3 regions of the Clostridium amazonense genome follow, and region 2 is predicted to be linked to each of the others. Evidence: predicted binding sites of a transcription regulator. Region 2 holds the regulator's gene; each other region holds the start of a gene.

Region 1 (3,224 bases), on a different contig from region 2:
ATAAAATTCTTTATTTTCTTATTTTTCCTTAAAAGGATCTTTATTTATAAAATATAAAATGGTTTCTATTACCTAAATAATAGAAACCATTTTAATATCACATTATTTCATTATTTTACAGATGTTATTTGTAAATTCTACTGGATCATTTATAGCTAATCCTTCTATAAGTAAAGCTTGATTATATAATAAATCTGTATATAATTTGAATTTTTCTTCATCTTTTTCATGAGCATCTTTTAAAGCTTTAAATACTTCATGATTTTCATTTATCTCTAAAATTTTATCCGCTTTTACATCTTGACCATTTGGCATAGCTTTTAAAACTTTTTCCATCTCTATTGAAAGTTCACCTTCATTAGATAAACATACTGGATGATTTTTTAATCTCTTTGAAGCTTTAACTGATTTAACTTTATCAGCCAATACATTTTTCATAGCTTCAAAAACTCCTTTATTCTCTTCATTTTCAGATAAATTTTTATCGTCTTCTGTCTCTATTCCTAAATCACTACTAGATACAGATTTAAATTCTTTTTCTTTATAATTCATCATCATTTTAATTGCAAATTCATCTACTTCTTCAGTAAAGTATAATATCTCATATCCTTTATCTAATACTAATTCTGTTTGTGGAAGTTTCTCAATTCTTTCCACTGAATCACCAACAGCATAGTAGATGTATTTTTGATCTTCTGGCATTCTAGATACATATTCATTTAAAGTTACCATTTTCTTTTCTTTAGATGAATAGAACATTAATAAATCTTGAAGTACATCCTTATTGCTTCCAAATTCACTATATACACCATATTTTAATTGAGAGCCAAAAGTTTTATAGAATTTCTCATATTTTTCTCTATCATTTTTTAATAGATTTTCAAGTTCACCTTTTATTTTATTTTTTATATTTTTAGCTATTAATTTTAATTGTCTATCATGTTGTAATATTTCTCTAGATATGTTAAGTGAAAAATCTTCTGAATCAACTATACCTTTTACAAATCCAAAGTAGTCTGGTAATAAATCACCACATTTATTCATTATTAAAACACCATTTGAATAAAGCTCTAATCCTTTTTCATACTCTTTTGTATAGAAATCATATGGAGCTTTTTCTGGAATAAATAATATTGAATTATAACTTACCATACCATCTACACTAATATGAACATGTTTTATAGGTTTATCAAATCCAAAGTGTTTTTCACTATAGAAGTTATTATAGTCTTCTTCAGTAAGTTCATTTTTATTTTTTCTCCAAATAGGAACCATGCTATTTACTGTTTCTTCTTCTTTATATTCCTCGTATTCTTCTTCACTACCTTCTTTTAACTTATTTTTTGTTAATTCCATTTTAATTGGATATCTTATAAAGTCAGAATACTTTTTAATTAAATTTCTTAAACTATATTCATCTAAATAATCATCAAAATTTTCATCTTCTGTATTATCTTTAATTTTTAATATTATTTCTGTACCTACAGAATCTCTATCACATTCTTCAATTGTATATCCTTCTACCCCTTGTGATTCCCATCTGTAAGCTTTATCGCTTCCAAAAGCTTTAGTTATAACAGTAACTTTATCCGCTACTAAAAATGCTGAATAAAACCCAACACCAAACTGGCCAATTATATCATGACCTTCTTCTAATTCATTTTCTTTCTTAAATTGAAGTGAACCACTCTTTGCAATAACTCCTAAATTGTTTTCTAACTCTTCTTCAGTCATTCCAATACCAGTATCACATATTCTTAACACTCTATTCTCTTTTTCTGGCATTACTTTAATATAATAATCTTCTTTGTTAAAAGTTAACGAATCATCACTTAATGTTTTATAATAAATCTTATCAATTGCATCACTTGCATTAGATAATAACTCTCTTAAAAAAATCTCTCTATGAGTATAAATTGAATTAATCATAATGTCTAATAATCTCTTAGACTCTGCTTTAAATTGTTTAGTTTCCATTTTCAAATGCTCCCTTCACCATAAAGACTATATATTTAATTTATTTTTATTTCTATTTTGTTAGCACTATATCACAACGAGTGCTAACAGCATATCTTTTATATACCATATTTAAAAATGCATGTCAAGTTCATGAATTAAACTTTTAACTTAATACTTTGTTTTGACATTTTATAATTTTATAAATATATTACCAATTATCCTAATTCAACTTTAATTAAAATTGTTAAATATTGATTAATTTCTATTATTAATTATTTACTACAAAAATTTATTAATTCTACTTAATTATGAATTAAATTAAACGAAGTTATTATAATCATATTAATTGTTTCACTGTACAAAATATAGTTAAACATATTAATTTATTTATGAACTATTTAAAATTTAGGAGGTTTTCTATTTTGAGTGCTTATTTATTTCCAATAAAAGTAGCAGTATTATTATTTCCAATATTAACTTCTATAATATGCATTCCATATGCTGTATATAATTATAGAAAATATGGAACAAATAACAAATTTAAAATATTTATTTTTTATACATTTGTTTTTTATTGTATTACAGCTTTTTTTATGACTTTATTACCATTACCACAAGTTGATGAACCTTTTTTTACAGGCTCTAATACTCAACTGATTCCATTTACATTTATAAAAGATTTTTTATCTGAAACAAGTGTTATATTAACTAAACCTAATACATACTTGCATATATTTTCTGAGCCAGCTTTTATGCAAGTTTTCTTTAACATTGTACTTACAATACCTCTGGGAGTTTATCTTAGATACTATTTCAAAAAAAGTTTTAACCAAACTTTACTTATATCTTTTTTAGTAGCTGTGTTTTTTGAGGTTACACAATTAACTGGTATATATGGAATTTACAAATATCCTTATAGATTATTTGATGTAGATGACCTTATGATAAATACGTTGGGTGGATTAATTGGGTACTCAATAACACCACTATTTAAATATATTTTACCTGATATAAATATTATAAAATCCAAAACATTTAATAAAGGCTCTTCACCAAGTTATCCTAAACGCATCTTAGCTTTTTTAATCGATTGGAATATATGTTTCTTTTTCTTTAATGAAGAAAACATCTTTTCATTTATTTTTGTAACTTTTATATATTTCATTTTAGTACCATATTACTCAAATGGATTTACGCTTGGAAAATATATATTAAAAATTAAGCTAAAAGGACCAACTGACAAATTAAGTTTTAAACAAGTATTT
Region 2 (3,224 bases):
AATTAAATCATTAAATGGAGGAGAAAAAATGGAGAAAATATCATTATATATTCATATACCATTTTGTAAAAATAAATGCTTTTATTGTGATTTTCCTTCTTTTAGTGGATGTGATGGACAGATGATAAACTATGCGAAAGCGCTATCTAAAGAAATAGATAATGTGAGTCTTTCAAATTATATAATAGAAACTATATTTATAGGTGGGGGAACTCCCACCTATTTCTCTTTAGAGGCAATTAATATACTAAAAGAAAGCATAAAAAAATTAAATTTATCAAAAGATATAGAATTTACTGTTGAAGGAAATCCAGGCACATTTACAAAGGAAAAATTAGAAGCATTTAAGAAAATGGGAGTAAATAGATTAAGTATAGGACTTCAAGCTTGTCAAAATAATTTATTAAAAAAAATAGGTAGAATACATACCTTTGAAGAATTTATAGAAAGTTATGATATGGCAAGAGAGAGTGGTTTTGAAAATATAAATGTAGATTTAATGTTTGGACTACCAAATCAAACTGTAGAAATGTGGGAAGAAAGTTTAAATAAAATAATTAATTTAAAACCAGAACATCTATCTTGCTATAGTTTAATAATTGAAGAGGGTACACCTTTTTATAATCTTTTTGAAAAGGATATATTAAAGCTTCCTAGTGAAGAAGATGAAAGAAAAATGAATTTAAAAACATTGGAAATTCTAAAGAAAAATGGATATATACAATATGAAATTTCTAATTATGCAAAGCCTGGAAAAGAATGTAGACATAATTTAGTTTATTGGGATGTTAAACCATATATAGGTTGCGGAAGTTCAGCTCATTCATATATAAATGAAATAAGATATTCTAATGAAAATAATATTTCTTATTATATAGAAAAAATGAATAAAAAAGGAAATGCGATAATATATAAAGAAAAGAATAATATAAAAGACAATATGGAAGAGTTTATGTTTTTGGGTCTTAGAAAAATAAATGGTATAAATAAAAATACATTTAAAGAAAGATTTAACTCGGATATATATGAAGTTTATGGGAAAATTATTAATAAGTATGTAAAACTTGGATTAATGAGTGATGAAAAAAATAGTATTTATTTAACAAAGCGAGGAATAGAAGTATCTAATAGTATAATGTGTGAATTTATTTTTGAAAAAGATTAAAAAATCTATTGACAATATACATAGAAAATGATATGTTAAGAATGTACTAATTAGCACTCTTAATTAGTGAGTGCTAATAATGAGGTGATAAAATGGAAATGGATGATAGAAAAATTTATATACTTAAAGCTATTATCCATGATTATATCACTTGTGGAGAACCAGTAGGGTCTAGAACAATTGCTAAGAAGTATGATTTGGGAATTAGTTCTGCAACTATTAGAAATGAAATGTCTGATCTTGAAGACATGGGATATCTAGAACAATTGCATACATCTTCAGGAAGGAAACCTTCAGATAAAGGCTACAGATTTTATGTTGATGACCTTATGAAAATTTCTGCACTTACTTCAGAAGAAGAAGCTATAATAAAGAATTCACTATTAGATATAGCTTTTGAGGAAATAGATAAAGTGCTTATAGAAGCAACAGAAATATTATCGAATCTTACAAATCTTACTTCTGTTGTTAAAGCACCATCATTAAAAACTAGTTCAATGAGGTACTTGCAGTTAGCTCCAATAGATAACAATAGCATTTTGTTTACTATTGTTACTAATAGTGGTGTAATAAAGAATAAAGTTATTAAAGTTAAAAAGTCTATTGATAGTAGTTTGATCTTACAAATAAATAATGTATTAAATTTAAAATTAAGAAATATATCTTTTGAGGATATGTCACTAGAGTTTTTAGAAAAATTAAAACAAGATTTAATGCAAAATGAGGAAATTTTCAATGCTATCATTCCAATGCTTTATGAAACTTTAATAAATGAAGATAATAGTAAGGTATTTATAAAAGGATCAACAAATATATTTAATTATCAAGAATACAACAATATAGATAAAGCTAAAGATTTCTTGAACTTTGTAAATAATGTAGACTATGTTAAAAAATTGTTAGATACTGATGCAAAGCAAGGATTATCTGTGAAAATAGGTGAAGAAAATTTTCTAGATTCTGCTAAGGAATGCAGTATAATAACTGCGACATATAGTTATAACGGAAATCCAATAGGAACTATAGGAGTTATAGGTCCAACTAGAATTCCATATAGTAAAGTTATAGCAGTAGTTGATAAGTTAGTTAAAGAACTTAATTATAATATACAAAAATTATATAAAGGTTTTTAATACTAAAGTTTAAAATAGCAAGTTAAATAGAAGTATTAATATGCTTTTATCTAAACTTTAATATAAGAAACAAATATTTAAGTATAGCTTGTTATTTTCTTTCAAACCTAAAAATCTAACTATAGTAAATAAATGATAATAAAAATTACAATTTATTTTACTGTATAAAGACTAAGTTAAATATAGAATGGAGGAATGAAAGTGGATAAGAGAGATGAAACCCTTAATGAAAAAAGGGAGGAAAATCTTGAGGAAGAATGCAAGTGTGAAGCAGAAAACCTGAAAGAATCCGAAAATATAGAAGATGCTGAAAAAAATGAGGAAACAAGTTTTGAACCAGTAGATATTAAAGCTTTAAAAGCAGAAAATGAAAAATTAAAAAGTGAATTGAATGATTCAAAGGAAAAGTACCTAAGATTAGGTGCTGAATATGACAATTACAGAAAAAGAACAATAAAAGAAAAAGAAGGTATTTATCTAAGTGCTTGTGAAGATGTTTTAAAAGAAATGTTTACTGTTCTTGATAATTTAGAACGTGCACTATCTTGTGATTCTAATGTAGATGATTTAAGAAAAGGCATAGAAATGACAGTAAAACAATTTAATACTTCACTTGAAAAATTAGGTGTTGAAGAAATAGATACTGCTAATGGATTTGATCCAAACTATCATAATGCAGTTATGCATGAAGAAAATGATGAATTAGGTGAAAATCAAATAGTGGAAGTATTCTTAAAAGGATACAAAAAAGAAGATAAAGTATTAAGATATAGTATGGTAAAAGTAGCAAATTAGCAAATAGGAGGTAAAATACTATGGGAAAAATAATAGGAATTGATTTAGGAACAACAAATTCATGTGTTGCAGTTATGGAAGGTGGAGAACCGGTAGTTATAGCAAACGCAGAAGGAGCAAGAACTACTCCA
Region 3 (3,224 bases), on a different contig from region 2:
TACCAACTTGAATATCATCAACATCTGAAGTTAATGTTTCAATAACTGGTATTATATTAGCATATGCTGTTCCACCACCTGCTATTATACCTTCTTCTACAGCAGCTTTTGTTGCAGCTAATGCGTCTTCTATTCTTAATTTTCTTTCTTTAAGTTCTGTCTCAGTTGCTGCTCCAACTTTAATTACAGCTACTCCACCTGCAAGTTTTGCAAGTCTTTCGTTTAATTTTTCTCTATCGAATTCTGAAGTAGTTTCATCCATTTGAACTTTAATTTGGTGAACTCTCTTAGCTATATCTTCCTTAGCGCCTTTTCCATTTACTACAACAGTATTTTCTTTAGAAATTTTAACGCTTTCTGCACTACCTAACATTTCAACTGTAGTTTCTTTTAAATCAAATCCAAGTTCATCACTTATAACTGTACCACCTGTTAAGATAGCTATATCTTGAAGCATTTCTTTTCTTCTATCACCAAATCCTGGTGCTTTAACAGCAACACAAGTAAATGTTCCTCTTAATTTATTAACTACTAATGTAGCTAAAGCTTCACCTTCGATATCTTCAGCTATTATTAATAATTTTCTACCTTGTTGAACTACTTGCTCTAGTACAGGTAATATTTCTTGTAAATTTGTTATTTTTTTATCAGTTAATAAGATATATGGATTATCTAATACAGCTTCCATTTTCTCTGTATCTGTTACCATGTATGAGCTTAAATAACCTCTATCAAATTGCATACCTTCAACAACTTCAAGTTCTGTTCCCATTGATTTAGATTCTTCAACAGTTATAACTCCTTCATTGCCTACTCTTTCCATAGCATCTGAGATTAACTTTCCTATTTCTTCATCAGCTGCTGATATTGCAGCAACTCTTGCTATGTCTTCTTTTCCACTTACTGGTTTTGAATATTGTTTTATTTCTTCAACTGCTTTATCAACAGCCATTCTTATTCCATTTCTTATTAACATTGGGTTTGCACCAGCAGTTACATTTTTTAAACCTTCTCTTATTATAGCTTGTGCTAAAACTGTAGCTGTTGTAGTACCGTCTCCAGCTACATCATTAGTTTTTGTTGCAACTTCTTTTACAAGTTGTGCTCCCATATTTTCAAATGCATCTTCAAGCTCTATTTCTCTTGCAATTGTTACACCATCATTTGTTATAAGTGGTGATCCAAATTTTTTATCTAAAACAACATTTCTTCCTTTAGGTCCAAGTGTTACTTTAACAGTATTTGCCAATACATCTACACCTTTTTGCATAGCTCTTCTAGCGTCTTCGCCAAATAAAATACTTTTAGCCATTTCAAAAACCTCCTAAATTGTAATTAATATTTACTACTCTATTATCGCTAATATATCACTTTGTTTTAATATGATATATTCTTGTCCTTCATGTTTTATTTCATTACCTGAGTATTTGGAAAATAATACTTTATCTCCAACTTTTACTTCCATTTTTACATCTACAAGACCAGGTCCAACCGCAATAACTGTTGCTTCTTGTGGTTTTTCCTGTGAAGCTGCTGTTAAAACTATTCCGCTTTTTGTCACCTCTTCAGCTTCCAATCTTTTGATTACTACTCTATCACCAAGTGGTTTTATTGCCATAATGTGAACCCTCCTAAAAATTTTATTTGTTAGCACTCTTCATCCTAGAGTGCTAATTTATATTATTATAATAATTAAAGTGTTAATTAATATCAAACTTTCCATACTTCTTATATATTGATTTTTTCTTCATTTCCTTTGATTTGGATAGACTTTCCTATGTTTTTCTTACTTTTACTTTATTTTAAGAATAATTTATAATTTATTAATTTTTTTATTCTTTCGTTCATGAAATCTCTTTAAAATATCTTTTCCTTTTAATACTCCTAATATAAAGAAAGTTACTGCTACAACTGTTGTTATTATTAATGTAGTGTAGTTTTTATCTACTATTCCATTTCCAAAAATTGCAGAGATTAAAATCCAAGGAAACCTCCCAAGTGTAGAGTATAACATAAAATCCATAAAAGCAACATCAGATACTCCACATAAATATACTAATACATCTTTCGGTATTCCCGGAATTATATAAACAAAAAATATTACAATTTTATCGCTACCTTTGGTAAGAATTTTTCTGAATAGTTTCAAGTCTTTATTCTCAATCATCTTTTGAACTTGATTTCTCATTAAGTATCTTGCAATTAAATATCCTATTCCACTTCCTATTGCTATACCTATAATTGAAAGAATTGTACCAAAAACAGTACCAAAAATATATCCTCCAACTACTTGAATTGGCTCTCCAGGGATAAAGAAAAATACCACTTGAACAACTTGCAACAAAACATATATAACCCCACTGAAAATACCATAAGATAATATAGTGTCTTTTATCATTTGTGGATTTTTTATAACATCAGCATATTTAAAGAAATATTCATATAGTACTACTATTGTAACTAAAACAAAGATTCCAAATATTATATGAAAGATATACTTATCTAAAACATCCTTAAAATTCTTCTTAGTACTTTTTTTATTCACTTTACCACCCCATTTTATTGATACTATTTTGGTTTAAATTTTGAATTAACATAGATAACCCTGTTTTTTTCTTACATATTAATATAATAAGTAAAGTAAATACTTGTAATTTTGTTGATATTTTTATGTAATTATTTTATTTTCTCTAGCATAATAAAATAGATACTGTTGTGCAAATCCTGCTAATTCTCCAAATTTATCTCTAGCAAAAATCCTAATTTTAGGTAAAGACACATCTGGAGCTACATAAAAATATTGCATTGCTCTTTTTACCCAAACATCTACAGGAAAAGCACTATACTTTTGCATTGAAAATAACATTATACAATCTGAAACTTTAGGTCCTATACCATTAAATTGTTTTAACGCTTCATGGCACTCATCATCATTTAATGATTTAATTTCTTCTAAGTTATATATGTTGTTAGATATTTTCTCAACCGCATCTATTATGTATTTTGCTCTAAATCCTACACCTAAGGCTTCTACTTCTTCTAATGTAGCTTTTTTAAATTGATCTATTGTTGGAAATGTATAATATGTATTTCCTTTATATTCTATAGCATCTCCATATTCTTTACTTATGTTATTTATAGCTCTTTTTATCATTGGTATTCTATTATTTGCAGAAGTTATAAATGATATAACAATTTCAAAAGGGTCTTGCTTCAAAAGTCTA

What was found. The regulator HrcA, encoded in region 2, represses chaperone genes, less so after heat shock. The targets are predictions, from matches to a motif close to TGTTAGCACTCNNNNNNNNNGAGTGCTAACA.
Region 1: a site for HrcA is predicted at 2,036-2,066, ahead of htpG (molecular chaperone HtpG). Genes of this name have one in related genera too.
Region 3: a site for HrcA is predicted at 1,646-1,676, ahead of AC07E4_RS13500 (co-chaperone GroES). Genes of this name have one in related genera too.

The regions. Positions count from the first base shown of each region.
Region 1 covers NZ_JBWKMH010000003.1:189,762-192,985, reverse strand. The annotation lists gene htpG (molecular chaperone HtpG) at 103-1,977, opposite strand; gene AC07E4_RS01730 (VanZ family protein) at 2,382-3,224, shown strand, end outside.
Region 2 covers NZ_JBWKMH010000033.1:488,351-491,574, reverse strand. The annotation lists gene lepA (translation elongation factor 4) at 1-1, shown strand, start outside; gene hemW (radical SAM family heme chaperone HemW) at 29-1,165, shown strand; gene hrcA (heat-inducible transcriptional repressor HrcA) at 1,258-2,298, shown strand; gene grpE (nucleotide exchange factor GrpE) at 2,494-3,093, shown strand; gene dnaK (molecular chaperone DnaK) at 3,114-3,224, shown strand, end outside.
Region 3 covers NZ_JBWKMH010000031.1:265,675-268,898, reverse strand. The annotation lists gene groL (chaperonin GroEL) at 1-1,312, opposite strand, end outside; gene AC07E4_RS13500 (co-chaperone GroES) at 1,346-1,618, opposite strand; gene AC07E4_RS13495 (TVP38/TMEM64 family protein) at 1,814-2,545, opposite strand; gene AC07E4_RS13490 (DNA-3-methyladenine glycosylase family protein) at 2,669-3,224, opposite strand, start outside.